3 regions of the Streptomyces sp. NPDC101166 genome follow, and region 1 is predicted to be linked to each of the others. Evidence: predicted binding sites of a transcription regulator. Region 1 holds the regulator's gene; each other region holds the start of a gene.

Region 1 (9,514 bases):
GCCGTCATCGCCCCGCACCTCCTTCTGCGTCGGCCGCCGACGCGGCCCACACCGCGCCGGCCTCGGCCGCCAGTACCTCCACCAGCTCGCCGGCCGGCATGTCCCGGGCCATCCGGTGGCCCTGCCCCGCCCACAGAGCCATGCCCTGCGCGTCGCCCGCCGCGGCGGCCGCCTTGCGCAGCGGCGCGGTGAGGTGGTGCACCTCCGGGTAGGCGGCGGGCGCGTAGCGTCCGTGCTCGCGCAGGAAGCGGTTGACCAGGCCGCGGGCCGGCCGGCCGGTGAACGCGCGGGTCAGCCGGGTGCCCACGAACAACGGATCGGTCAGCGCCTCCTTGTGCGCGGCGGCCGCACCGGACTCGGGCGTGGGGACGAACGCGGTGCCGAGCTGGACGGCGCTCGCGCCCGCCGCGAGGGCGGCGGCGATCTGGCTGCCGCGCATGATGCCGCCGGCGGCGACGAGGGGCAGCCCGACCGCCTCACGGACCAGGGCGATCAGCGACAGCAGTCCGATGCCCGAGCCGTCGTTGTCGGGGACGTCCCGGTGGGTGCCCTGGTGGCCGCCGGCCTCGATGCCCTGCACGATCACCGCGTCCGCGCCGGCCCGTTCCACGGCGAGCGCCTCCTCGACGGTCGTGGCGGTGACCAGCGTGAACGTCCCGGCCCTGCGCAGCGAGGCCAGCACCTCGGGGCTCGGCACGCCGAAGTGGAAGGACACCGCCGCCACCGGGTCGTCGAGCAGCACCGCGAGCTTCGCGTCGTAGCCGTCGTCCCGTCCGCTGTCCGGGTCGCCGAGTTCCGTGCGGTACCAGGCGGCCTCGCCCGCCAGTTGGTGGGCGTACACCTCGACGGCGCCGGCGTCGAAGGGCGCGGCGCCCGCCGCCGTGGTGGAGCCGGCGCCTGCACCGGACTGCTCGGGCTGCGGCATGAAGAGGTTCACGCCGAAGGGCCGGGAGGTGAGCCCGCGCATCTGCTTGATCTCCCGGTACATCCCGTCGGCGGTCTTGTACCCGCCGGCGAGGAAGCCGAGCCCGCCGGCCTCGGACACGGCGGCGGCGAGCCGGGGGACGGAGACGCCGCCCGCCATGGGGGCCTGCACGATCGGATGGCGGAGAAGACCGGTCAGCGCGGAGGACATGACCGCATGGTGTCACGTCCCGGCGCCCTGTCCCGCCGGGGGCTCCGCCCCCGCCTCACCGCCCGTTGAAGGCGTCCTTCAGCCGGGAGAACAACCCCTGCTGCCCGGGCTGGAACTGCCCCAGGGGGCGCTCCTCACCGCGCAGCTTCGCCAGTTCGCGCAGCAGCCGCTCCTGCTCCGGGTCCAGCTTGGTGGGCGTCTGGACCTCCACGTGCACGATGAGGTCGCCGCGGCCGCCGCCGCGCAGGTGCGTCACTCCGCGCTGGTGCAGCGGAATGGACTGCCCCGACTGCGTTCCGGGCCGGATGTCGACCTCCTCCGCCCCGTCCAGCGTCTCCAGCGGCACCTTGGTGCCGAGCGCCGCCGCGGTCATCGGGAGGGTGACCGTGCAGTGCAGGTCGTCGCCGCGCCGCTGGAACATCGCGTGCGGCAGTTCGTGGATCTCGACGTAGAGGTCGCCGGCCGGGCCGCCGCCCGGTCCGACCTCGCCCTCGCCGGCGAGCTGGATCCGGGTGCCGTTGTCGACACCGGCCGGGATCTTCACCGTCAGCGTGCGCCGCGACCGCACCCGTCCGTCGCCCGCGCACTCGGGGCACGGGGTGGGCACCACGGTGCCGAAGCCCTGGCACTGGGGGCAGGGACGCGAGGTCATGACCTGGCCCAGGAAGGACCGCGTCACCTGCGACACCTCACCGCGGCCGCGGCACATGTCGCAGGTCTGGGCCGTGGTGCCGGGCGCCGCACCCTCGCCGCTGCAGGTGGTGCAGACGATCGCGGTGTCGACCTGGATGTCCTTGGTGGTGCCGAACGCGGCCTCCTCCAGATCCACCTCCAGCCGGATCATCGCGTCCTGGCCGCGCCGCGTGCGCGACCTCGGGCCCCGCTGGGACGCCGTGCCGAAGAACGCGTCCATGATGTCGGAGAAGTTGCCGAAGCCACCGGCTCCGAAGCCGCCCGCGCCCGCGCCGCCGGCCTGCGAGAGCGGGTCGCCGCCGAGGTCGTAGACCTGCTTCTTCTGCGGGTCCGACAGCACCTCGTAAGCGGCGTTGATCTCCTTGAACCGCTCCTGGGTCTTCGGATCGGGGTTGACGTCCGGGTGCAGCTCGCGGGCGAGCCGCCGGAAGGCCTTCTTGATCTCTTCCTGCGACGCGTCGCGGCGCACGCCGAGAACGGCGTAGTAGTCCGTGGCCACTTACGACTCCGCCAGGATCTGTCCGACGTACCGTGCCACTGCGCGTACCGCTCCCATCGTTCCCGGGTAATCCATGCGGGTCGGTCCGACCACGCCGAGCTTGGCGACTGCCTCGCCGCCCGAACCGTAGCCGACCGACACCACGGAAGTGGAGTTGAGTCCCTCGTAGGCGTTCTCGTGCCCGATACGCACGATCATGCCCGAATCCCCTGCCTCGCCCAGGAGTTTGAGGAGCACGACCTGCTCCTCGAGCGCCTCCAGGACGGGCCGGATGGTGAGGGGAAAGTCATGTCCGAAGCGGGTGAGATTGGCGGTGCCGCCGATCATCAGCCGCTCCTCGTTCTCCTCGACGAGTGTCTCCAGCAGGGTGGAGAGCACCGTCGAGACCGTGCCGCGGTCCTCCGCCTCGAAGGCCTCCGGAAGATCCTCCACCAGAGGCGGCACATCGGTGAACCGGCGCCCCGCCACCCGGCTGTTGAGCCGGGCGCGCAGGTCCGCGAGCGAGGCCTCGCCGAACGGCGCGGGGCAGTCCACCAGCCGCTGCTCGACCCGCCCGGTGTCCGTGATCAGCACGAGCATGAGGCGGGCCGGGGCGAGCGAGAGCAGTTCCACGTGCCGCACCGTGGACCGGGTCAGCGACGGGTACTGCACGACGGCGACCTGGCGGGTGAGCTGCGCGAGCAGCCGGACCGTCCGGGCGACGACGTCGTCGAGGTCGACGGCGCCGTCGAGGAAGTTCTGGATGGCGCGCCGCTCGGGGCCGGTCATCGGCTTGACGCCGGCGAGCTTGTCGACGAAGAGGCGGTAGCCCTTGTCGGTGGGGATGCGTCCGGCACTGGTGTGCGGCTGGGCGATGTAGCCCTCGTCCTCCAGGGCGGCCATGTCGTTGCGGACCGTCGCCGGGGACACTCCGAGGCTGTGGCGCTCGGTGAGCGCCTTGGAGCCGACCGGCTCCTCGGTGCCGACGTAGTCCTGGACGATGGCGCGCAGTACCTTCAGCCGCCGTTCACTCAGCATCCGCGCACACCTCCAGTGCTTCGTCCCCTTGGCGCCTTGCCTGGCACTCGTCACATCCGAGTGCCAGCGTTCCCCGGCAAGTGTACGGCCGTGGGGTGCGCAGGGGGCAAGGTCGGTCCGGTCCCGTGCCGGCCGACGGGTTCGTCACGGTTAGCGTCGCGGTATGACGGTCACTTGGGAAGAGCTGGGTTGGGAGCAGGTCTCGACGGGGGTCGGACGGCGGCGGCTGCCGGGCTGGGACTGCACGGCGGGGCTGGTCGTGGGGACCGGGGCGGTGCTGCTGATCGACGCGGGTTCGAGCCTCGCGGAGGGCACGCGGCTGCGGGCGGAGGCGGAGCGGCTCGCCGGACGCCGTGTGACTCATCTCGCGCTCACCCACCCCCACTTCGACCATGTGTTCGGGGCGGCGGCGTTCGCGGGCGCGGAGGTGTTCGCGGCGGTGGGCGCGGAGTCGGTGTTCGCGCGGGAGCGGGCCGATCTGCACGCGGACGCGGTGCGCAACGGGCTCGACGAGGCGGCGGCGACGGAGGCCGTGGACGCCCTGGTGCGGCCCCGCCACCTGGTCTCCGGGGAGTGGACCCTGGACATGGGCGGCGGGCGGCAGGTCCTGCTGGCGAACGTGGGCCCCGGTCACACGGCGCACGACCTGGCGGTGCTGGTGCCGGGGTCGCCGGAGGCGGTGTTCTGCGGCGACCTGGTGGAGGAGTCCGGCGAGCCCCAGGCAGGGCCGGACGCCGTGCCCTCGCACTGGCCGGCCGCCCTGGACCGCCTGCTCGCCCTCGGCGGCGAGGACGCGCTGTACGTGCCCGGTCACGGAGCGGTCGTGGACGCGGCGTTCGTACGGGCGCAGCGGGACGCCCTGGCCGCCCGTTTCGGCGTGTCGCCGTGACAGCGCCCCTGCTTCTCCTATCGTCGTGCGAATGCGCCAGTACTCCGCCGATCTGACCCCGTCCTGGAAGAAGCCGCAGCCGGTCCCCGAGGTCGCGGCGGAGCCCGGCCTGGTGGTGGAGGAGCCGGGCAGCGGATTCTGCGGCGCGGTGATCCGCTGCGAGGCGGGCACGGTCACCCTGGAGGATCGTTTCGGCAAGCACCGGGTGTTCCCGCTGGAGCCGCGCGGGTTCCTGCTGGAGGGGCGCCCGGTGACGCTCGTACGGCCCACGTCGGGCGGTCCGGCGCGACCCGCCCGCACCGCCTCGGGTTCGGTGGCCGTGCCGGGCGCACGCGCGCGCGTGGCCCGCGCCGGCCGGATCTACGTCGAGGGGCGGCACGACGCCGAGCTGGTCGAGAAGGTGTGGGGCGACGACCTGCGCGTCGAGGGCGTGGTGGTGGAGTACCTGGAGGGCGTCGACGATCTCCCGTCGATCGTCGAGGACTTCGCGCCGGGACCGGACGCGCGGCTCGGCGTCCTGGTGGACCACCTGGTCCCCGGCACGAAGGAGTGGCGGATCGCACAGTCGGTGACCAGCGAGCACGCGCTCGTGGTGGGGCACCCGTACATCGACGTCTGGGAGGCGGTGAAGCCGTCGTCCCTGGGCATCGAGGCGTGGCCGCGCGTGCCGCACGGCCAGGACTGGAAGACCGGGGTGTGCCGGGCGCTGGGCTGGCCGTCGGACAACACCGGCGCGGTGTGGCAGGCGATCCTGGCCCGGGTGGGCTCCTACAAGGACCTGGAGCCGGAGCTCCTCGGCCGGGTGGAGGAGCTGATCGACTTCGTCACCGGCTGACGGGGCCGGGCGGGCGTTTCAGTCCACGAGGTCCCTGACCACGGCGTCCGCCAGCAGCCGGCCGCGCAGGGTGAGGACGGCGCGGCCCTCGTCGTAGGGCCCCGGCTGCAGCAACCCCTCCGTGAGCGCCCGGCGCGCGGCCGTGAGCCCCTCTTCCCGCAGCAGGTCCAGCGGTACGCCCTCGCGCAGCCGCAGCTCCAGCAGGATGCGCTCGACCCGGCGGTCCTCGTCCGTGAGGAGTTCGCGGCCGGCGCCCGGTGAGCGGCCCGCCGCCAGCGCCGCCGCGTACGCCCCCGGGTGCTTGACGTTCCACCAGCGCACCCCGCCGACGTGGCTGTGGGCGCCCGGCCCGGCGCCCCACCAGTCGGCGCCGCGCCAGTACAGCTCGTTGTGCAGGCAGCGGGCCGCCGGTGAGGTGGCCCAGTTGGACACCTCGTACCAGTGGTAGCCGGCCGCGGCGAGGGTCTCCTCGGCGATGAGGTAGCGGTCCGCGTGCGCGTCGTCGTCCGTCATCGGGATCTCGCCCCGGCGGATGCGGCGGGCGAGCTGGGTGCCCTCCTCGACGATCAGGGCGTAGGCGCTGACGTGGTCCGGGCCGGCGCCGAGGACGGCGTCCAGGGAGGCCCGCCAGTCGTCGTCCGACTCGCCCGGCGTGCCGTAGATCAGGTCCAGGTTGACGTGCTCGAAGCCCGCCGCCCGCGCTTCCGCCACGCACGCCTCGGGCCGTCCGGGGGTGTGGGTGCGGTCGAGGGTCCGCAGCACGTGCTGCCGGGCGCTCTGCATGCCGAGGGAGACGCGGTTGAAGCCGCCCTCGCGCAGGGCCGCGAGGTACGCCGGGTCCACGGACTCCGGGTTCGCCTCCGTGGTCACCTCCGCGTCCGCCGCGAGCCCGAACTCCTCGCGGATCGCGCCCAGCATCCGCACGAGGTCGTCCGCGGCCAGCAGCGTGGGCGTGCCGCCGCCGACGAACACCGTCCGCACCTCGCGCGGATCGTCGCCCAGCACCTTGCGGGCGAGCCGGATCTCGTCGATCAGGGTGTCGGCGTAGTTGTCGCGGGAGGCGAGCACACCGCCGGTGCCGCGCAGCTCGGTGGCGGTGTACGTGTTGAAGTCGCAGTACCCGCAACGGCTCGCGCAGTAGGGCACGTGCAGGTAGAAGCCGAGGGGCCGGTCGGCCGCCCCGGCGAGCGCGGACGAGGGCAGCGCACCGTCGTCGGGAACGGGCTCACCGTCGGGGAGTGCGGAAGGCATGTGCTCCATTGTCCCGCACCGGGCGACGCGCCCTCCCCGCCCCTGCCGCCGCTAATCGGTCTGCAGCACCAGGAGGGCCAGGTCGTCCTCCGGAGGGTCGTCGCCGAAGGCGTGGACGAGGTCGCGGACGCGTTCGGCGATCAGGTCGGCGTCGAGGCCGGCGCATCCGGCCAGCGCGAGAGCCAGGCCGTCGTCGTCGTCGAACTGGCGCGGCCCCGAGCGGCGCTCGGTGACGCCGTCGGTCACGCACAGCAAGGTGTCGCCGGGCCGCAGCTCCAGGGTCTCGCTGATGTACGTGGCGTCCTCCACGACCCCCAGGAGGGTCTGCGGCTGCGCGGCCGTGGTGACCGTCCCGTCGGGTCCCAGCAGCAGCGGCAGCGGGTGCCCGGCGGAGGCGAGGGTGCAGCGGACCCCGCCGTCGAAGGGGACGAGCTCGCCGTAGAGCAGCGAGAGGAAGCGGGTCTGCGGCCCGTCCGCCGGTCCGGCCGGGCCGACGAAGGCACGGGCCGCGGCGTCGGCGGCCTCGGTGGCGTCGTCGAGGAGCAGCTGGTTGAGGCGGTCGAGGACCTCGGGGACGCCGTACCCCTCACGGGCCAGCAGCCGCAGCCAGGGCCGTGCCAGTCCGATGACGACGGCCGCCTCCGGGCCCTTGCCCTGCACGTCGCCCACGGCGAAGCACCAGCGGCCGTCGCCCGCCGGGAACAGGTCGTAGAAGTCGCCGCTCGGGCCGCCCTGCTCGCGCGGCTCGTGGACGAGGGCGCTGCGCAGTCCGGGTATCTCGGCGACCGCGCCGGGCAGCAGGCCGCGCTGGAGGACGGCGCTGATGGTGACCTGGCGGGCGTACTGGCGGGCCGCTCCGATGGCGAGCGCCACCCGGCGGCCGAGGTCCTCGACCAGCCCGGTGACCTCGTCGGGGAAGCGGAGCAGCCCGGCCCGGCCGATGACGAGCGTGCCGAGCGGGCGGCCGCCGGCGATCAGCCGGTAGGCGAGGGCGGAGCCGCCCGGGCCGAGCGCCTCGGCGGGCCAGGGGAAGGCGGTGGGCCCGGTGCCCGCCGCGTCGGGCGGGTGCGAGGGGTGCGGCGGGTGCGGCGGGTCCTTCTCCAGGGTGCGGCGCAGCTCCTCGATGTGGTGCTCGCCGCCGTGGCAGACGCGGGCCAGCCGCGGTCCGGGCCCGCACGTGCCGTCGCCCCAGCCGCGCGCGCTGAGTTCGTCCTCCAGCCACACCGCGCACCAGTCCGCCAGCCGCGGCACGAGCAACTGGCCGGTGAGCGCGGCGACCAGGTCCTCGTCGAGCTGCCCGGCGAGCAGGTCGGACGCCTCGGCGAGGAAGGAGAGCGCGCCCCGGCCGAGCCAGTCACGGGGGTGGTGCGTGGGGGCGGGCAAGCGGGCGGGGACGTCGGCGCCGGTGCGGGCGGTGTCGCCGGCGACGGCGTCGGCCCCGGTGCCGGCGGTGCGGGCGGCGGGGTCGGCGTCGGTGCGGGCGCTGCCGGCGCCGCCGGCCGGGGCGGCTTCGGCGCGGGCGGTGCAGGCGGTCATGGGCGCGTCGTCGCCGTACGCCTCCCCGGCGTTCGCAGTGTTCTCCGCGATCGGCCCGAGCCGTGCCCACACCGTCTTCGTCCCCCGGCGGTACGTCACGCCCCACGCCTCCGCCAGCGTCGCGACCAGCTGCAGTCCGCGGCCGTACTCCGGGGTGTCGTGGGGCGGTTCGGGCGTGCTGTCGCGCGGTGCGCGGGAGGGGTGGCGGTCGGAGACCTCCACGACGACGGCGTACGCCTCGGGCTCGTCGTCCTCCGCGGGGCACAGCCGGCACACCAGGTCGATGTCGGTGCCGGCGTGCACGACCGCGTTGGTGACCAGCTCGCTGACGACGAGCACGGCGTCCTCCGCGAGCCGCCCGGCGAGGTGTTCCGCGCCGGGCAGGCCGAGGCCGCTCCATTCCGTCAGCGCGCCGTGCACGAGGTCGCGGGCGGCGCCGGGCGCGTGGGAGCCGCCGGCCAGGGTCGCGCGCGTGCGCGCCGGGAGCCCGCCCGGGCGGGCGGACGCGCCGCCGGGCCGGGACACGGTCTCCCGTTGCGTAGGAATGACCCCCATGCGCAGCTCCTCGGACGGTCGACGTTTCGAGCCTCGACCTGACGATCGGCCCTCGGTCTTCGGACGATTACGCCTCTCCGGACGCCGTCAGAGTGACAGACTGACCACGCCCATAAGCGCCGAGTTATCGAAGTGGGCCGTCATGAGTGAGAACAGTGCTCCGCATGTGCTCGAAGACGGACGTATTGAGGACAGGATTCGAGCATCCGAGCTGCGCCCGCTGCTCGCGGCGATGACCGCCGCCCGCGACGGCGACTTCACGAAGCTGCCGGAGTCGGGCGACGGGATCGCGGCCGAACTGACGTCCGTCTTCAACCAGATCCTGGACCGCAGCGTGCACTTCAACGCCGAGGTCCGCCGGGTGAAGCGGGAGGTGGTGCGCTACGGCCGTCTGGACGAGCGGCTGTCGGCCAGTCCCGGCCACGGCGGCTGGGCCACGCGGGTGGACGACGTCAACCAGTTGCTGGACGCCCTGGTGGCCCCCGCGGCCAACGCGACGCGCGTCCTGGACGCGGTGGCCGGAGGGGATCTGACCCAGCGGGTCGATCTGCACGACGGGACCAGGGAGTTGCGCGGCGATCTGCGCCGGCTGGGCCGGACCGTGAACAAGACGGTGGACCAACTGTCCCTGTTCACCGGCGAGGTGACCCGGGTCGCCCGGGAGGTCGGGACCGAGGGCCGGCTCGGCGGGCGGGCCAAGGTGCAGGGGCTGTCGGGCAGTTGGCGGGACGTGACCGAGGCGGTGAACACCATGGCGTCCCGGCTGACGGCGCAGGTGCGGGACATCGCCCTGGTGACGACGGCGGTGGCGCGCGGCGACCTGACCCGGACGGTGACCGTCGAGGCGACCGGCGAGCTGCTGGAGCTGAAGCTGACCGTCAACACGATGGTCGACCAGCTCTCCGCGTTCGCCGACGAGGTGACCCGCGTCGCCCGCGAGGTGGGCACCGAGGGCCAGTTGGGCGGCCGGGCTCAGGTGCGGGGCGTGTCGGGCGTCTGGAAGGACCTCACCGACAACGTCAACTTCATGGCGTCGAACCTGACCTCACAGGTCCGCAACATCGCCCAGGTGACCACAGCCGTCGCCAACGGCGACCTCAGCCA
Region 2 (9,514 bases), on a different contig from region 1:
TGGAGATGCTGCCGGTCTCCGAGGCCTACCCCGTCGGGCGGACCTCGTGGGCGACGGTCAGCGCCGACATCAAGCAGCGGATCGGCTCCGCCGTCACGGCGAACGGCAACCCCTCCGGCGTCCTGAGCGAACTCCAGACGGCGGCGACGACCGCGGAGAACTCCACGGGCTGAGCCGGTTCGACTACCGTGCAGGGCATGGAACGGCCTGAGGCGCGGGAACTGGGGGCGAGGGAGCGGGACATCCTCGCCCTGGAACGGCGCGGGTTCTCCGGGCCCGGCGCGAAGGAGCGGGTGATCCGTGAGGAGCTGGAGCTGTCCCCGGTGCGCTACTACCAGCTCCTCAACGCCCTCCTGGACGACCCGCGTGCCCTGTCCCATGACCCGGTGACGGTCAACCGCCTCCGCCGCGTCCGGGAGGCCCGCCGGGGGGACCGCTGAGATTCCCTCCGGGGGAGGTGCGGAGGTGCGCCGATTCGGAGAGCGCATGCGCATCCTCGCACCCCGGGGGCTACGCCCCCAGACCCTCTGTCGGCCCTGAACGGGCCTCGTCCTCAAACGCCGGACAGGCTGTGATGACGTCGGCGCCCGCGGATAACCTCACCGTATGGGCACCCAACTCCCCACCCCCACGACCCCCCGCGGCCGGGAAGCGCTGGAGGCGATCCTCGCGCGCCCCGGCGCCACCCTCGTCGCCCTCGACTTCGACGGCACCCTCGCCCCCATCGTCGAGAACCCCGACGACGCCCGGGCGCATCCCGACGCCGTCCCCGCGCTCGCGGCGCTCGCCCCGAAGGTCGCCTCCGTCGCGGTCGTCACCGGCCGGCCGCCCGCCGTGGCCGTGCGCAACGGCGGCTTCGCCGGAGTGCCGGGCCTGGACCGGCTGGTGGTGCTCGGGCACTACGGCGCCGAACGCTGGGACGCCCGCACCGACACCGTCAGCGCCCCCGATCCCCACCCCGGCGTCGCCGCCGCCCGCGCCGAACTGCCGGACGTGCTGGAGGCGGCCGGGTCGTGGCACGGGACGTGGGTGGAGGAGAAGGGCCGGGCCGTCGCCGTGCACACCCGGCGCGCCGAGGACCCGCAGGCCGCCTTCGAGGCGCTGCGGGGGCCCCTCGCCGATCTCGCCGCCCGGCACGGGCTGATCGTCGAGCCGGGCCGCATGGTCCTGGAGCTGCGGCCGCCCGGCGTGGACAAGGGCGTCGCCCTGACCGAGTACATGCGGGAGATCGGCGCCGAGTGCGTCCTGTACGCCGGCGACGACCTCGGCGACCTCCCCGCCTTCGCCGCCGTGGACGAGCTCCGCTCCGACGGGGTGCCCGGCCTGCTCGTGGCCAGCGGCAGCGCCGAGGTCACCGAGCTCTCCGAGCGCGCGGACCTCGTCGTCGACGGCCCGGCAGGCGTCGTACGGCTGCTGCGCGCGCTCGCGGCTCAGCTGGGCTGAACGCCCCGCAGCGCCTGCAACTGGTCCAGGAACCACTGGGCCGGGGGCAGCGCGGTCGCGGCCGCCGTCAGCCTCTTGGTCTGCTCCGCCCGCTCCTGCGGCGACGTGGTGAGCGCCTCGTGCAGGGCGCGGGCGGTCTCCAGCACGTCGTAGGGGTTCACCACGATCGCGTCGTCGCCGAGTTCCGCGTACGCGCCCGCCTCCCGGGACAGGACCAGCACGCAGCCCTCGTCGGAGACGACCGGCACCTCCTTGGCGACGAGGTTCATGCCGTCCCGGATGGGGTTGACCAGGGCCACGTCCGCGAGGCGGTAGGCGGCGAGGGAGCGGGCGAAGTCGTCCTTGACGTGCAGGACGACCGGGGTCCAGCCGGGGGTGCCGTACGACTCGTTGATCTCTTGGGCGACCCGCTGCACCTCGGCGGTGTAGTCGCGGTAGACGGCGAGGTCCTGGCGGGAGGGATAGGCGAAGGCGACGTGGACGACGCGTTCGCGCCACTCCGGGCGGTCGTCGAGGAGCTGCCGGTAGGCGAGCAGGCCGCGCACGATGTTCTTCGACAGCTCGGTGCGGTCGACGCGGACGATGGTCCGGCGGGCGCCGCCGTCGGGCGCGGCGCCGATCTCCTCGCGCAACGCCGCCATGCGCTCGTCGACGTCCGGCTCGTGGGAGCGGGCGCGCAGGAAGTCGGCGTCCGCGCCGAGCCCGTGCACGCCGATCTCGGTCCCGTCGAGGCCGCCGGTGAACTCCTCGCAGCACGCGGTGAAGGCGTCCGCCCAGCGGCGGGTGAGGAAGCCGAGCCGGTCCGCGCCGAGCATGCCCCGCAGCAGCTGCTGTCGGACGTCGGCGGGCAGCAGGCCGAAGTAGTCCACGGGCGCCCACGGCGTGTGCGAGAAGTGGCCGATGCGCAGGTCGGGGCGGAGTTCGCGGAGCATTCCGGGGACCAGGCACAGGTGGTAGTCCTGCACGAGGACGGCCGCGCCCGGCGCCGCCTCCTCGGCGAGCGCCTCGGCGAAGGCGCGGTTGTACGTCTCGTACGACGCCCACCGGCGCCGGAACTCGGCGTCGAACACCGGCTCCAGCGGGGTCTGGTAGAGCAGGTGGTGGACGAACCAGAGCACGGAGTTGGCGATGCCGTTGTACGCGTCGGCGTGCACGTCGGCGGGGATGTCCAGCATCCGCACGCCGTCCTCGCCGACCCCGCGCCGTACCGCCTCGCGGTCGTCGTCGGACAGTGCCGAGCAGACCCACAGGGCGCCCGCCTCCGGGCCGATGGCCGACAGGCCCGACACCAGGCCGCCGCCGCCCCGTTTGGTCTGCAGCGAGCCGTCCTCGCGGACCGTGTAGGAGACCGGGCCGCGGTTGGACGCGACCAGCACCTGAGCACCCTGAGCAGCGACGTCGTGCGGGGAAGCCGTGGAAGCCATACGCCTCAACCTAGCCCGCTCGCCCACCCCTCAAACGTGGCGGCCGGCTCTCCCTAAGCCACCCTGCGGGAGGCGTACTCCGCGATCTCCGCCATCGGCGGCCGCTCCTCGGTGTCCACCGGGTGGGTGCGCGGCTCGAAGCCGTCCGCGCCGCGCTCGAACTGGGTGAGGGCCGGGCGCACCAGGTGGCCGCGGGCCAGCCGCAATTGCGCGGTGCGGTAGATAGCCGCCGCCATCCGGCCGAGCGCCTGCCCGTCCTGGTGACGGTGTCTGCGCACGCCCACGTCGACCTGGGCGAGCGCGTCCAGGCCGACCAGGTGCAGCGCGTCGACCAGCATCCCCAGCTCCACCCCGTAGCCGACGGGGAAGGGCAGCCTCTCCAGCAGGCTGCGGCGGGCCGCGTACTCGCCGCCCAGGGGTTGCACGAAGCCCGCGAGCTGCGGCCAGTGCATGTTCAGCAGAGGGCGCGCCATCAGCTCCGTCACCCGGCCGCCCTGGCCGGCCGCCCCGGTGGGGGCGAGCGGGTCGGCCCCGGTGCCCAGCGGGCGGTCGTACATGGCCTTGACCAGGTCCACGCCGGGCTCGGTGAGCAGCGGGCCGACGATCCCGGACACGAAGTCGGAGGAGAACTCCCGCAGATCGGCGTCGACGAAGCAGACGACGTCGCCCGTGGTGACCAGCAGCGAGCGCCACAGCACCTCGCCCTTGCCGGGCAGCGCCGGGATGCGGGGCAGTATCGCGTCCCGGTGGACGACGCGCGCTCCCGCCGCCGCGGCGACCTGGGAGGTGCGGTCGGTGGAGCCGGAGTCGACGACGACTATCTCGTCGACGAGCGGAGCCTGCCGCATGAGGTCGTGACGGATGATCGAGACGATCTCGCCGACCGTCTCCTCCTCGTTCAACGCGGGCAGCACCACGGACACCGACTGACCCGTGGCGCGCTTGGCGGCCAGGATCCTGTGCAGCGGGCGATCGGTCACCGACCAGGAGCGGGTGGCCAGCCAGCGCCCGACTTCTTCCAGCACGGTCTACGGCTCCTCACTGTCGTGATCACACCAGGTACACAGGGGGTGACCGTGTGATCCGTCTCGCGCTTCGGACGACTATCTCAACTCTCCGGGGTGTCGGTTACAGTCTTGAACAACGCGGATGACCATCGCATGTCCAGGGTCAATCCGGCGTTCAGGACAAACAACTGCATATTGCTCATCCAGAGGGGCAGAGGGACACGGCCCGATGAAGCCCCGGCAACCCTCCAGCCGGCTCTTGTCACATAGAAGTGGCGGGGCTCCCGGTTCGGGAAGGTGCCAAATCCGTCTCACGGCGAGATGCGTCGTGAGGAAGATGAGGAGAAAGGGCCTCGCCTCACATGGCTGCGCAGACTGTTGCGACCGGAACCACCGCTTCCACCGGCACCCCCGCCCCCGCCGTCGACCTCGGCCCCGCCGCGGCGCTGAGCTGCCGGGAGTGCGGCCACCGCGTCCCCCTCGGCCCGGTCTTCGCCTGCGAGGAGTGTTTCGGCCCGCTGGAGATCGCCTACGACTTCTCCTCCTACGACACGGAGGAGCTCCGCAAGCGCATCGAGGCCGGCCCCGCCAACATCTGGCGCTACGCCCCGCTGCTGCCCGTCCCGGCGGACGTCGCGGACAAGCCGAACATCAACCCCGGCTGGACCAAGCTCGTCCAGGCCGACAACCTCGCCCGCGAGCTGGGCGTCGAGCCCGGCAAGCTGTTCGTCAAGGACGACTCCGGCAACCCGACGCACTCCTTCAAGGACCGGGTCGTCGCCCAGGCCCTGGAGGCCGCCCGCGCCTTCGGCTTCACCACCCTGTCCTGCTCCTCCACCGGCAACCTCGCCGGCGCGGTGGGCGCCGCCGCGGCCCGGGCCGGCTTCCGCTCCTGCGTGTTCATCCCGCACGACCTGGAGCAGGGCAAGGTCGTCATGGCCGCCGTCTACGGCGGCGAACTCGTCGGCATCGAGGGCAACTACGACGACGTCAACCGCTTCTGCTCCGAGCTCATCGGCGACCCCGCGGGCGAGGGCTGGGGCTTCGTCAACGTCAACCTGCGGCCGTACTACGCCGAGGGCTCCAAGACGCTGGCGTACGAGATCTGCGAGCAGCTCGGCTGGCGGCTCCCCGACCAGCTCGTGGTGCCCATCGCCTCCGGCTCCCAGCTCACGAAGATCGACAAGGGGTTGCAGGAGCTGATCAAGCTCGGGCTCGTCGAGGACAAGCCGTACAAGATCTTCGGTGCGCAGGCGGAGGGGTGCTCCCCGGTGTCGGTCGCCTACAAGGCGGGGCACGACGTCGTGCGGCCGCAGAAGCCGGACACCATCGCCAAGTCGCTGGCGATCGGCAACCCGGCCGACGGCCCGTACGTGCTCGACATCGCGCGGCGCACCGGCGGCGCGGTGGAGGACGTGAACGACGAGCAGGTCGTCGACGCGATCAAGGTGCTGGCGCGGACCGAGGGGATCTTCGCGGAGACCGCCGGCGGGGTGACCGTGGGCGTGACGCGCAAGCTGATCGAGAACGGTGTGCTGGACCCGGCGCTGACGACCGTCGTCCTCAACACCGGGGACGGTCTGAAGACCCTGGACGCGGTGGCCGGTACGGGGCTCACCGCGACGATCCGGCCGAACCTGGAGTCGTTCCGCGAGGCTGGTCTCGCCTAGGGCGTGTCCCTGGCGCCGTCCGCGGGGGCAGTGGTCCCCGCGCCTGTCAGCAGTCTGCTTCACCGGAGGTCCCGAGCATGAGCGTCACTGTCCGCATCCCGACCATTCTCCGCACCTACACGGGCGGGGCGGCCGAGGTCACCGCCGAGGGCGGGACCCTCGGGGAGGTCATCGCCGACCTGGAGAAGAACCACACGGGCATCGCCGCCCGCGTTCTCGACGACCAGGGCAAGCTGCGCCGGTTCGTCAACGTGTACGTGAACGACGACGACGTCCGCTTCGAGCAGGGTCTTGAGACGGCTACGCCCGAGGGCGCGGGAGTTTCCATCATTCCGGCTGTCGCGGGTGGCTGAGCGACGATCACTACCCGCCGGTAGTAACCGTCGGTAACAGTGATTACTTTGAGTTCATCGAATTGCCCTCTCCGCAAGAGAAGCGGAGGGGGCAATTCAGTGTGGTTGAGCGCGGTACAGTTGGGGAACCGGCCTCCGATTCAATGATCCGGAGCCTTTGATTTCTGCCTTACGCCCGACAAGAAGTAGCCAAAGTGTGTGCGCCTTCTGCGGCTTTTGTAACGTTTGGGCAGTCCGACTTGCCCTGAATCCGGGCGAATCCTCACCACTTTCCGGACCGTGCGCGTCCAGAATTCTCGTCCGATTGACCTGTTGCAGACGGCAGTTGGACAGATACATTCAGCCGCGGTCGACGCGTTCCGGCGCACGCCCCCAACCAACTGGGGGGTGAGGTCTGACCCGGATCCGCGAAGTGTGGATCTGTGCAAGGGCCAGTAATAGGGGAGTTAGGCATGGCTCAGGGCACCGTCAAGTGGTTCAACGCGGAGAAGGGGTACGGCTTCATCGCGGTCGACGGTGGTGCGGACGTCTTCGTCCACTACAGCGCCATTCAGATGGACGGCTACCGCACCCTGGAAGAGGGCCAGCGGGTCGAGTTCGAGATCTCGCAGGGCCAGAAGGGCCCGCAGGCCGACATGGTTCGCGTCACCGCCTGAACGTTTCAAGCGAAGGGCTCGCATCCCGCCGACGGGGGTGCGAGCCCTTCGCGCTGCCCGGCCGCGCATCGGTCCTGCCGCCGGCCATGTCCCGGCGGTCCGGGGGGCGCCGGCGGTGTTCGCGCGTGGCCGACAGTCCCGGCGTATCCGACCGAGGCGCTTGCACTCGCCATGGCCGAGTGCTAATCATTGGCGTTAGCACTCTGAAGGTGAGAGTGACAACGAAGGACCGGGTCGGTGAGGCCCGCAGGCCGGGTGGGAAGGAACCACGAGGCCGGCGAGCCGTCCGTCGCGGGCGCGGGCGCGGTCCGAAGGAATCACCCCCAGTCCTGGAGGGACCACTTCACATGGCCAAGATCATCGCGTTCGACGAGGAGGCGCGGCGCGGCCTCGAGCGCGGCATGAACCAGCTCGCGGACGCCGTCAAGGTGACGCTCGGCCCCAAGGGCCGCAACGTCGTCCTCGAGAAGAAGTGGGGCGCCCCCACGATCACCAACGATGGTGTGTCCATCGCCAAGGAGATCGAGCTCGAGGACCCGTACGAGAAGATCGGCGCCGAGCTGGTCAAGGAAGTCGCCAAGAAGACGGACGACGTCGCCGGTGACGGTACGACCACCGCGACCGTCCTCGCCCAGGCCCTGGTCAAGGAAGGTCTGCGCAACGTAGCCGCCGGCGCCAACCCGATGGCCCTCAAGCGCGGTATCGAGAAGGCCGTCGAGGCCGTCTCCGGTGCCCTGCTGGAGCAGGCGAAGGATGTCGAGACCAAGGAGCAGATCGCTTCGACGGCCTCCATCTCCGCCGCCGACACCCAGATCGGCGAGCTCATCGCCGAGGCCATGGACAAGGTCGGCAAGGAAGGCGTCATCACCGTCGAGGAGTCGCAGACCTTCGGGCTCGAGCTCGAGCTCACCGAGGGCATGCGCTTCGACAAGGGCTACATCTCGGCGTACTTCGCCACCGACATGGAGCGTATGGAGGCCGTCCTCGACGACCCGTACATCCTGATCGCCAACTCCAAGATCTCCAACGTCAAGGACCTGCTCCCGCTCCTGGAGAAGGTCATGCAGTCGGGCAAGCCGCTGCTGATCATCGCCGAGGACGTCGAGGGCGAGGCCCTGTCGACCCTGGTCGTCAACAAGATCCGCGGCACGTTCAAGTCCGTCGCGGTCAAGGCCCCGGGCTTCGGCGACCGCCGCAAGGCCATGCTGAACGACATCGCCATCCTCACCGGCGGCGAGGTCATCTCCGAGGAGGTCGGTCTCAAGCTCGAGAACACCTCCCTGGACCTCCTGGGCAAGGCCCGCAAGGTCGTCATCACCAAGGACGAGACCACCATCGTCGACGGTTCCGGCTCCTCGGACCAGGTCGCCGGCCGTGTGAACCAGATCCGCGCCGAGATCGAGAACAGCGACTCGGACTACGACCGCGAGAAGCTCCAGGAGCGCCTGGCGAAGCTCGCGGGCGGCGTGGCCGTCATCAAGGCGGGTGCGGCCACCGAGGTGGAGCTCAAGGAGCGCAAGCACCGCATCGAGGACGCCGTCCGCAACGCGAAGGCGGCCGTCGAGGAGGGCATCGTCGCCGGTGGTGGCGTGGCCCTGCTGCAGGCCTCCCAGGTCTTCGAGAAGCTGGAGCTCGACGGTGACGAGGCGACCGGCGCCAACGCCGTGAAGCTCGCGCTGGAGGCCCCGCTCAAGCAGATCGCCGTCAACGGTGGTCTCGAGGGCGGCGTCGTCGTGGAGAAGGTCCGCAACCTCCAGGTCGGCCACGGCCTGAACGCCGCGACCGGTGAGTACGTCGACATGATCGCCGAGGGCATCATCGACCCGGCGAAGGTGACGCGCTCCGCGCTGCAGAACGCCGCGTCGATCGCCGCGCTGTTCCTCACCACCGAGGCCGTCATCGCCGACAAGCCGGAGAAGGCCGCGGCCCCGGCCGGCGGCGGCATGCCGGGCGGTGACATGGACTTCTGATCGACCTGACGGTTGATCGCCTGTCCTTCGGACCGAGGGCGGCACCACCTGCTGACGCGGGGGTGCCGCCCTCGGGCGTTTGCGGCCCGCTTCAGGTTCTGCGGCCGACTTGCAGGATGTGACGTGACGGTGGCGCCGTCCGGCCGGTACAGCACTCTTCACGCCCCGGCGTGCAGCCGGAAGAAGCCGGGGTCCCCTCCGGGGGAAGGGGAGGCGGCCGGTTCGGGTGCCAGTGGGGCCGGGCGTGGTTCGGATCACAGGGGGTTGCGGCGCGGCACGGAATGCGGGCCGGGCGGTGGCGGTTGACGGTGAGGTGCATTGAATGCGTGTGCACATACCGTCCGGTTCCATGCACGTACCGTTTTCCGCCCACTTCTCCGAGGAGCCCTCCACGTGACCGTCACGACGTCGTCCATCCCCTCCCGCGCCGCCGAGATCCTCTCCCGTCCGGTCACGATCAACGGCCTCACCGTCCCGAACCGCATCGCGATGGCGCCGATGACGCGCATGTTCTCCCCGGGGGGCGTTCCCGGCGAGGACGTCGTGTCGTACTACGCCCGTCGCGCCGCCGCCGGCGTCGGCCTCATCGTCACCGAGGGCACGTACGTCGGGCACGACTCCGCCGGCCAGAGCGACCGGGTGCCCCGGTTCCACGGCGAGGAGCAGCTCGCGGGGTGGGCGAAGGTCGCCGAGGCCGTGCGCGCGGCGGGCGGGACGATCGTGCCCCAGCTGTGGCACATCGGGATGGTGCGCAAGGACGGCGAGCCGCCCTTCGCGGACGCGCCCGCCGTCGGCCCCTCCGGCATCCGCGTCGACGGCGACGACGTCACCGGCAAGGCCATGACCCAGCGTGACCTGGACGACGTCATCGGGGCGTTCGCCCAGGCCGCGGCCGCCGCCGAGCGCATCGGCTTCCACGGCGTGGAGATCCACGGCGCCCACGGCTACCTCGTCGACCAGTTCCTGTGGGAGCACACCAACCGCCGCACCG
Region 3 (9,514 bases), on a different contig from region 1:
GGGTCGACGACCAGCTCTCCGAGGAGGAGCGGGTGTGCACCCGCTGGACCTTCACGGGGCGCCACCACGGCGACTTCGTCGGCATCCCGGCGACCGGCCAGGACGTCACCATGACCGGCATGACCTGGCACCGCTTCCGCGACGGCATGATCTGCGAGGGCTGGTGGCAGTACGACCGGGCAGGTCTGCTGGAGCAGTTGGGGGCGCTGGGCCGATAGCGCGAGATTTCACCGCAGGGTCCTGTTCCGCCCGGGCGGAACAGGACCCTTCCCGTCGTCGACCCACCGGCGCGGGGGGTGCGGCCGAAGCGGTCCGGATTCCGAGCCGCTCGGGACACGGAACCCCGTGACGTGCAGCGGGCGCGCACGGGGAAGGCCCCGCTGCCACGCGGTGGGCGTGGGAGCGGGGCCTTCCTGCGGCGCTTCGCCTGTTACGAGCGGTTCGCTCAGTGGGCGTGGCCGTGGCCGTGGCCGGCCGCGGCGGGCTCTTCCTCTTCCTTCTTCTCGACGACCAGGGTCTCGGTCGTCAGGAGGAGGGAGGCGATGGAGGCGGCGTTCTCCAGGGCGGAGCGGGTGACCTTGACCGGGTCGATGACGCCGGCCTTGACCAGGTCGCCGTACTCGCCGGTCGCGGCGTTGAAGCCCTGGCCCTTGTCGAGCTCTGCGACCTTGGAGGTGATGACGTAGCCCTCGAGGCCGGCGTTCTCGGCGATCCAGCGCAGCGGCTCGACGGCGGCCTTGCGGACCACGGCGACGCCGGTCGCCTCGTCGCCGGTCTTGTCGAGGTTGCCCTCGAGGACCTTGACGGCGTGGACGAGCGCGGAACCGCCACCGGAGACGATGCCCTCCTCGACCGCGGCGCGGGTCGCGGAGATGGCGTCCTCCAGACGGTGCTTCTTCTCCTTCAGCTCCACCTCGGTGGCGGCGCCGACCTTGATCACGCACACGCCGCCGGCCAGCTTCGCGAGGCGCTCCTGGAGCTTCTCGCGGTCCCAGTCGGAGTCCGTGTTCTCGATCTCGGCCTTGATCTGCGCGACGCGGCCCTGCACGTCGGCGGAGTTGCCGGCGCCGTCGACGATCGTGGTGTCGTCCTTGGTGACGGTGACGCGGCGGGCGGAGCCGAGGACGTCGATGCCGACCTGGTCGAGCTTGAGGCCGACCTCCTCGGAGATGACGGTGGCGCCGGTGAGGGTGGCCATGTCCTGCAGCATCGCCTTGCGGCGGTCGCCGAAGCCGGGGGCCTTGACCGCGACCGCGTTGAAGGTGCCGCGGATCTTGTTGACGACGAGGGTGGACAGCGCCTCGCCCTCGAGGTCCTCGGCGATGATCAGCAGCGGCTTGGAGGCGTTGGTCTGAATGACCTTCTCCAGCAGCGGCAGCAGGTCGGCGATCGAGGAGATCTTGCCCTGGTTGATGAGGATGTAGGGGTCCTCCAGGACGGCCTCCATGCGCTCCTGGTCCGTCACGAAGTACGGCGACAGGTAGCCCTTGTCGAAGGCCATGCCCTCGGTGAAGTCCAGCTCCAGACCGAAGGTGTTGGACTCCTCGACGGTGATGACACCGTCCTTGCCGACCTTGTCCATGGCCTCGGCGATGAGCTCGCCGACCTGCTGGTCCTGGGCGGACAGCGCGGCCACGGCGGCGATGTCGGACTTCTCGTCGATCGGGCGGGCCGACGCGAGCAGGTCCTCGGAGACGGCCTTGACGGCGGCGTCGATGCCCTTCTTGAGCAGGGCGGGGGACGCGCCGGCGGCCACGTTCTTCAGGCCCTCGCGCACCAGCGCCTGGGCGAGCACGGTGGCGGTGGTGGTGCCGTCGCCCGCGATGTCGTTGGTCTTGGTCGCCACCTCCTTCACCAGCTGCGCGCCGAGGTTCTCGTACGGGTCGTCGATCTCCACCTCGCGGGCGATCGTGACACCGTCGTTGGTGATGGTGGGGGCGCCGAACTTCTTGTCGATGACAACGTTGCGGCCCTTGGGGCCGATCGTCACCTTGACCGTGTCGGCCAGCTTGTTGACGCCGCGCTCGAGGGCGCGACGGGCGTCCTCGTCGAACTTCAGGATCTTCGCCATGACAGCGGGAGCCCTCTCGGAGATCTGTGGATGAAAAAAACGCACTGCGCCCCGGGCGCCCGGCTTCTTATGTGGTCGCGGGGGCCAGGGGCGCAGCGTCAAGCATCAATGTGCTTCCGGAACGATCCGGGGTGAACTACTTCTCGATGATCGCGAGAACGTCGCGAGCCGAGAGGACGAGGTACTCCTCGCCGTTGTACTTCACCTCGGTGCCGCCGTACTTGCTGTACAGGACGACATCGCCGACCTTGACGTCGAGCGGCAGGCGCTCGCCGTTCTCGAAGCGGCCCGGGCCCACGGCGAGGACGGCGCCCTCCTGGGGCTTCTCCTTCGCGGTGTCCGGGATGACCAGGCCCGAGGCCGTGGTCTGCTCGGCGTCGAGCGGCTGGACCACGATGCGGTCCTCGAGCGGCTTGATGGCAACCTTGGAGCTGGTGGTCGTCACGATCCGACCTCCCCCTTCGGAGATCTCACGGGGTTAACTGTCTGAGGTGGCGACCAGGTGGATCCGTCGTCGCGGGTGCCGGACCTGCCCGTCGCGTTGTTGGCACTCTCCAGTGGGGAGTGCCAGAGCCGAGACTATGACCGGGGTTAGCACTCGGTCAAGCGGAGTGCCAATGCCTGCGGCGCGTCGGCCGAAAATTCCGCTCGGGTGAGCGTGTTCGGCACCCGGTGCCGGGGTGGGCGTCCTTTGGGGGCCGCCGCCCCCAAGCCCCCGCTTCGGCCCTGAACGGGCCTCGTCCTCAAGCCCCCCCGGAGGGGGCACCCCCGGACGGGCTGAATTCACCGGGCTTACAGGTAGTCCTCCAGCTTGCCCACCGTCAGATGTTGCCGCTGGATTTGGCGCAGCAGGCTCGGCGTTCGGTCGGGGGTCGTGGCGAGGATGTCGCCGGGGTGCAGGCGGTGGGGGTCTTCGGGGTCGGCGGAGGCGCGCCACAGGATGATCGCGGTGATGCCGCAGTCGGCGGCGGCTCGGCGGGTGGTGGTGTCGTACGCGCCGTAGGGCGGGCGGAGAAGGCGGGGGCGCAGACCGAAGCGGGCGTTGAGCTTGTGCTGCTGGCCGCAGATCTCGGCGCGCTGGCCGGCGTAGGGCAGGCCGCGCAGGGCGGCGTGGTCGAGAGTGTGGTTCTGGAGGTCCGCGCCGACCTCGCGCAGCCGGGCGAAGTGGGCGTAGGCCGGGCCGGCGACGCTGTCGGTGACGAACACGCTGACGGGCAGGCGCAGTTCGCGGACCATGTCGACGAACTGAGGGTCGCGTTCGGCGCCGTCGTCGTAGGTGAGGAAGACGACCCTGTCGGAGGTGCTGACGCGGTCGAGGACCGGGGAGAGGGGGCGGGGCGGGGACTTCGGGCGGGTGGGGGCCGGTGCGGGGGCCAGGGGGGACTTCAGGCCCCAGCGGCGGTACGGCGGCCCCGTCGCGGGGGCGGGCGCGGAGCGCGCTCGGGTCGCCGCCGGCCCGGCCGCCGGTTCGCCTGCGGGGGCGCAGGCGGTGAGGGCGCAGCCGGTGAGGGCCGCCACGAGCGCCAGCGCCGTGGGGGCCGAGGGCCGCCCCCGGTGTCTCACAGGTAGTCCTCCAGGCGGGCCACCGCATATCCCTCTTTCGTCGCCTTGTTCAGGAAGGTGCGGATCATGTCGGGCATTGTGCCCTTCCAGTCGTCCGGGCCGCGGAAGTGACTCAGGACGATGTCGCCCGGGTGGAGCTCGCGGTCCCACTCGCGGTACTCCCAGTGGTCGACGAACACCTCCTCGTTCCACAGGGGCACATGGGTGACGCCGCAGGACTTCGCGGCTCGCAGGGTGGCTCTGTTGTAGTTGCCGTACGGCGGGCGGAAGAGGCTCGGGCGGCGGCCGTACTGCTCCTCGACGACGTCCTGCATGCCGCAGATCTCGCGCTTCTGACGCTGGTAGGACAGGCCCGGCAGGTAGGGGTGGTGGAGGGTGTGGTTGTTCAGGGTCACCCCGTCGTCCTGCATCTTCTTGAAGTAGCCGTAGTCGTCCTTGACGAGGTAGTCGCTGAGGAACGCGGTGTACGGGATGCGCAGCTCGGTCATCATGCGCAGGAACGCCGGGTCCTTCTCCGCGCCGTCGTCGACGGTGAGGAAGACGACCTTGTCGTCGGTGGGGACGGTGGTGAAGACCGGCGGGAGGCCGAGTTCCTCGTGATCGTCGACCTCGAAGCCTTCGCGGGTGCCGATCCTCGGTTTCCTGGCGGGCGGCGCGGGGGGTGTGAGCGGGACCTTCTCCAGATCCCAGCGCTCGGCCGCGGCCGCCCTCGCCGCGTGGTCGGCGCGCAGTCTGGCCGCGTACGAGTGGAGGGGGCCGGCCTTCGGGCTCTCGTCGGGCTGCCGGCCGGGGGCGGGGCCGGCCGCGCCGTCGCCGCTGTCCGCACAGCCCGAGACGATCGCGGCCAGGGCGAGGGCCGTGAGACCGCTCTGGCACGCCGTCCATTTCGTCCGGTATTTATCATTTCGTACGACTGATCCCATGGCGCCGGATCCTCGCAGTCCGGCCCCGAAACCCCCGTCAGACACCGCGGCCGCAGGCGCACCGTCCTCCGACTGGCCCACAATGACCAGGTGAATGACCTCGCTCCCCTCCTCACCCCCGAAGGCCGCGCCCTGCTCGACGCCGTGCGCGGCACCGCCCCCGCCGACGAACTCGCCGTCGCCACGCGACTGCGGCGCACGCACCCCGCCGCGCTCGTCTCCGCCGCCCTGGGGCAGGAACGGCTGCGGCAGCGGGCGACGGTGAAGTTCGGGGCCGAGGACGCGGCACGGATGTTCTTCACCCCCCACGGGGTCGAGCAGTCGACGCGGGCGAGCGTGGCGGCGTACCGGGCGGCGCGGCTGAGGGAGCTGGGCGTGTCCTGCGTCGCCGACCTGTGCAGCGGGATCGGCGGCGACGCGATCGCGCTGGCGCGCGCGGGCATCAGGGTGCTGGCCGTGGACCGGGACCCGGTGACGGCGGCGGCGGCCCGGGCGAACGCGGACGCGCTCGGCCTCGCCGGCCTGATCGACGTACGGGAGGCGGACGTGACGGAGGTGGACACGGCCGGGTACGACGCCGTGTTCGTCGACCCGGCCCGGCGGGGCGGCCGGGGACGGATCTTCGACCCGGAGGCGTACTCGCCGCCCCTGTCCTGGGCCGTCGGTGCCGCGCTCAAGGCGCCGCACGCCGCGTTGAAGGTGGCCCCGGGCATCCCCCACGAGGCCGTGCCGGCCGAGGCCGAGGCCGAGTGGATCTCGGACGGCGGGGACGTGAAGGAGGCGGTGCTGTGGTTCGGGACGGATCCGGGAACCGTCCGCGCCACACTGCTGCCCGGACCGCGCACCCTGCGCGGCGCCGGTCTGCCGAACCCGCCCGTCCGCCCCGTCGGCCGCTACCTCTACGAGCCCGACGGGGCCGTCGTCCGCGCCCACCTGGTCGCGGACGTCGCCCGGGACCTGGACGGCGGCCTGGTCGACGAGACCATCGCCTACGTCACCGCGGACGCCCTGAGGCCGACGCCGTACGCCACCGCGTACGAGATCACCGACCGGCTGCCCTTCAACGTCAAGAAGCTGAAGGCGCTGCTGCGGGAGCGGGAGGTGGGGATCCTGACGGTGAAGAAGCGCGGGTCGGCCGTGGAGCCGGAGGAACTCCGCAAGAAGGTCAGGCCGCAGGGGTCGAACGCGGCGACGGTGTTCCTGACCCGCGTGGCGGGAGCCCCGACGATGCTCGTCGGGCGGCCGGCCGAAGGCCCCACGCCCAACGAACAGGGGCGGTAGCTCAGTCGCGCATGCCCCGGCGTCGTCGCCGGGCGGATTCAGGGGCGGCGCAGGGACTTCCAGAGGTCGCTCGCCGCGGGATTGCGGGCGACCACCCGGTTGGGGTCGGAGGGGGCCGGGCGCACCGGCATCATCACGGTCGTGACCTGCGGGGCGGACAGGGATTGCAGGCTCCGGGCGAGTTCCGTCAGTTCGGAGAGGGAGTCCAGGCCGGTGTCGGTGGTGAGGCTTCGGGTGGCCGCGTCGGCGACCTCGTACAGGCGGGTGGGGCTGGTCAACAGGTCGGTGGAGGCGATCTGTTCCAGAAGTGCCTTCACCAGCGTCTGCTGGAGGCCGATGCGGCCGAGGTCGCTGCCGTCGCCTATGCCGTGCCGGGTGCGGGCCAGGGCGAGGGCCTGGACGCCGTCGAGGTGGTGGACGCCGGCCGCGAGGGTGAGGTGGCTGTCCTCGTCGTCGATGTCCTCTGTCGTGGTCACCGTGACCCCGCCGAGCGCGTTCACCAGCTTCGCGAAGCCCGAGAAGTCGACCTCGACGTAGTGGTCCATGCGCACGCCGGTGATCGACTCGACGGTCTTCACGGCACACACCGGACCGCCCAGCGCATAGGCGGTGTTGAACATGACGCCGTGCGCCGCCGACGTGGAGCCGCCGGAGGGCAGCGGGCAGGACGGCCGGGTCACCAGGGTGTCCCGCGGGACGCTGACGATCGTGGCGCTGCGGCGGCCCGCGTCGACGTGCACGACCATCGCGGTGTCGGAGCGGGCGCCGGTGCTGTCGCCGCCGCCGAGTTCCCGGTTCTCCGCGCCGCCGCGCGAGTCGGAGCCGAGGACGAGGATGTTGAGGGACCCCGCCGGTAACGGGGCGGGGGACGCGGCGCCGTACGGCACGGGGGCGTTCACCGCCCGCGCCGGGCGGTCGTCACCGAGCGCGGTGTCGATGTCGACGCTCGTGATGTTGCCGTCGAGGTGCCGGTAGGCCGCCCAGCCCGCTGCGGCCGCGCCCAGGACCAGCGCTGCGGCGAGGGTGAGGCCGGCGGTCTTCAGCGTTCTCGGCCGCTTGCGCCGGCCGTCTCCGTGCTCGCTCGCGTCGATTTCCGTCACGCGATGAACGTAAGTCCGAATTATTAGGGGGATGTTAGGAAGTCGGCCCGGACCGGTCGCGGACCGGTTCTCCGGCAGGGCAACGGGTGTCGAAAGTTTCGGTCGGTCAGCCGACTGGCTTCGGTCCCGTCGATCCGCCCGGCGCCGCCGTGCTGGTGCGCACCACCAGACTCGTCGCCAGCTCCACCCGCGTCGCCGCCGGTCCCTCCTCCGGTGAGGACCGCCCCAGCTCCAGCACCAGCCGGGCCGCCGCCTCCGCCATCTCCATCAGCGGCTGCCGTACGGTCGTCAGCGGCGGCCCCACCCAGGGCGCCACCGGCAGGTCGTCGAAGCCGACGACGCTCAGGTCCTCCGGGATCCTCAGCCCCAGCTCGCGCGCCGCCTCGTACACGCCGAGCGCCTGGAGGTCGTTGCCGGCGAAGACGGCGGTGGGCCGGTCGGGGCGGTCGAGCAGCTCACGGCCGATCCGGTAGCCCGTCTCGTGGTGGAAGTCGCCGGTCCTGATCAGCGCCGGGTCGACCGGCAGCCCGGCCGTCTCCAGCGCGGCCCGGTAACCGTCGATGCGGGCCCGGCTGCACATCATCTGCGGGGGCCCGCTGATCGCACCGATCCGCCGGTGCCCCAGCTCCACCAGATGCCGGGTCGCGGCGAGCCCGCCCTGCCAGTTGGTGGCGCCGATGGAGGGCACGTCGGCGCCCGGGTCGCCCGCCGGGTCCATCACCACGAACGGAATGGAACGGCTGGTCAGCAGCGCGCGCTGGGACTCGTCGAGCCCGGACAGGACGAGGATCACGCCGTGCGGACGGCGGGCGGCGACCTGGTCGGCCCAGGTCCGCCCGGGGGTGAGCCGCCCGGCGCTCTCGCTCAGCACCACGCTCAGCCCGGCGTCCCGCGCGACGTTCTCCACACCCCGGATGACCTCCATCGCCCAGGCGCTCTCCAGCTCGTGGAAGACCAGGTCGATCAGGGGCGAGCGGGTCGCCTCCGCGCGCCGGCGCCGGTAGCCGTGGGCGCGCAGCAGCTCCTCGACACGGGTGCGGGTCGCGGGGGCGACGTCGGCGCGGCCGTTGAGGACCTTCGAAACAGTCGGGGCGGAGACGCCGGCCTCGCGGGCGATCTCCGCGAGCGTGGCGGTCTGCGTCGGCCGCGCTCCTGTCCGCGTTCCAGCGGGATCCGGGGAAGTCATGGCGGCGATCGTATCCCCGCACCCCCTCTTGACGAACCTCGTACGGCACCATAGGTTCCCGGAACATTCGAAGTGTGTTACGAAACATTCGAATCCTTCGGGACCGGTTTCCTCCGGGACACCTCCGGGACAGGAGTTTCATGACCACCGCACCCTGGCGTGACCGCGCTCTGTCCGCCGCCGCCCGAGTCGACGACCTCCTCGCCCGGATGACCCTGGAGGAGAAGACCGCCCAGCTGTACGGGGTGTGGGTCGGCGCCGCGACGGACGGAGAGGGCGTCGCGCCGCACCAGCACGACATGACCGACGAGGCCGCCGAGCGGGACTGGACCGAGTTGATCACCCGTGGGCTCGGCCAGCTGACCCGCTCCTTCGGCACCGCCCCCGTGGACCCGGCGGTCGGCGCGCGTGCCCTGGCCGGGGCGCAGCGGCAGATCGCCGGGGCGGGCCGCTTCGGCATCCCGGCGGTGGCGCACGAGGAGTGCCTCGCCGGATTCACCGCCTGGCGGGCCACCGCCTACCCGGTCCCGCTGGCCTGGGGCGCCTCCTTCGACCCGCCGCTGGTGGAGGAGATGGCCCGGCGCATCGGGCGGGACATGCGCTCGGTCGGCGTGCACCAGGGGCTGGCGCCCGTGCTCGACGTCGTCCGCGACCCGCGGTGGGGGCGGGTCGAGGAGACGATCGGCGAGGACCCGTACCTGGTCGGCACGGTCGGCACGGCGTACGTGCGGGGCCTGGAGTCGGCCGGGATCGTCGCCACGCTCAAGCACTTCGCCGGGTACGCCTCCTCGGCGGGCGCGCGCAACCTGGCTCCCGTGCGGGCGGGCGCGCGCGAGTTCGCCGACGTGACGCTGCCGCCGTTCGAGATGGCGCTGCGCGAGGGCGGGGCGCGCTCGGTGATGGCCGCCTACACGGAACGGGACGGCGTCCCCGCCTCCGCCGACCCGGAGCTGCTGACCGGGCTGCTGCGCGAGGAGTGGGGCTTCACCGGGACGGTGGTCGCCGACTACTTCGGCATCGGCTTCCTCCAGACCCTGCACCGGGTGGCGGGCACGCCGGCGGAGGCGGCCCGGCTGGCGCTGGAGGCCGGCGTCGACGTCGAGCTGCCGACGGTGAAGTACTACGGCGACGCGCTGGTGGCGGCCGTGCGGGAGGGGCTGGTCCCGGAGGGCCTGGTCGACCGGGCGGCCCGCAGGGTGCTGGTGCAGAAGTGCGAACTCGGCCTCCTCGACGAGGACTGGCGGCCGGAGGCGGCGACGGAGCAGGGGACGGCCGGGGAGACGGCCGGGGGGACGGCCGCGGCGGGCCGGTCTCGGATCCGGCTCGACTCGGGGGCCAACCGCGCGCTCGCCCGTCGGCTGGCCGAGGAGTCCGTCGTGCTGCTCGACAA

The links. Region 1 encodes HrcA, which represses chaperone genes, less so after heat shock. Its sites were predicted from a motif close to TTNGCACTCNGNNNNNCNGAGTGCNAA; they were not measured.
Region 2: the regulator HrcA is predicted to act here: its motif matches at 6,713-6,739, upstream of groL (chaperonin GroEL).
Region 3: the regulator HrcA is predicted to act here: its motif matches at 2,663-2,689, upstream of groES (co-chaperone GroES).

The regions. Positions count from the first base shown of each region.
Region 1 is NZ_JBIWPF010000022.1:103,207-112,720, reverse strand. Features, by position in the region: gene ACIRS4_RS30710 (16S rRNA (uracil(1498)-N(3))-methyltransferase) at 1-8, opposite strand, end outside; gene ACIRS4_RS30705 (nitronate monooxygenase) at 5-1,135, opposite strand; gene dnaJ (molecular chaperone DnaJ) at 1,191-2,327, opposite strand; gene hrcA (heat-inducible transcriptional repressor HrcA) at 2,328-3,344, opposite strand; gene ACIRS4_RS30690 (MBL fold metallo-hydrolase) at 3,508-4,233, shown strand; gene ACIRS4_RS30685 (DUF3097 domain-containing protein) at 4,265-5,068, shown strand; gene hemW (radical SAM family heme chaperone HemW) at 5,087-6,319, opposite strand; gene ACIRS4_RS30675 (SpoIIE family protein phosphatase) at 6,371-8,410, opposite strand; partial or broken gene ACIRS4_RS30670 (HAMP domain-containing protein) at 8,553-9,514, shown strand, end outside.
Region 2 is NZ_JBIWPF010000017.1:48,015-57,528, reverse strand. Features, by position in the region: gene ACIRS4_RS27425 (extracellular solute-binding protein) at 1-173, shown strand, start outside; gene ACIRS4_RS27420 (DUF3263 domain-containing protein) at 198-440, shown strand; gene otsB (trehalose-phosphatase) at 607-1,443, shown strand; gene ACIRS4_RS27410 (trehalose-6-phosphate synthase) at 1,431-2,867, opposite strand; gene ACIRS4_RS27405 (glucosyl-3-phosphoglycerate synthase) at 2,921-3,892, opposite strand; SAM riboswitch class I at 4,071-4,218, shown strand; gene thrC (threonine synthase) at 4,237-5,544, shown strand; gene ACIRS4_RS27395 (MoaD/ThiS family protein) at 5,622-5,897, shown strand; gene ACIRS4_RS27390 (cold-shock protein) at 6,350-6,553, shown strand; gene groL (chaperonin GroEL) at 6,901-8,523, shown strand; gene ACIRS4_RS27380 (NADH:flavin oxidoreductase) at 8,917-9,514, shown strand, end outside.
Region 3 is NZ_JBIWPF010000013.1:8,084-17,597, forward strand. Features, by position in the region: gene ACIRS4_RS22935 (ester cyclase) at 1-218, shown strand, start outside; gene groL (chaperonin GroEL) at 446-2,071, opposite strand; gene groES (co-chaperone GroES) at 2,208-2,516, opposite strand; gene ACIRS4_RS22950 (polysaccharide deacetylase family protein) at 2,864-3,634, opposite strand; gene ACIRS4_RS22955 (polysaccharide deacetylase family protein) at 3,631-4,557, opposite strand; gene ACIRS4_RS22960 (SAM-dependent methyltransferase) at 4,648-5,838, shown strand; gene ACIRS4_RS22965 (LCP family protein) at 5,877-6,938, opposite strand; gene ACIRS4_RS22970 (LacI family DNA-binding transcriptional regulator) at 7,045-8,124, opposite strand; gene ACIRS4_RS22975 (glycoside hydrolase family 3 N-terminal domain-containing protein) at 8,265-9,514, shown strand, end outside.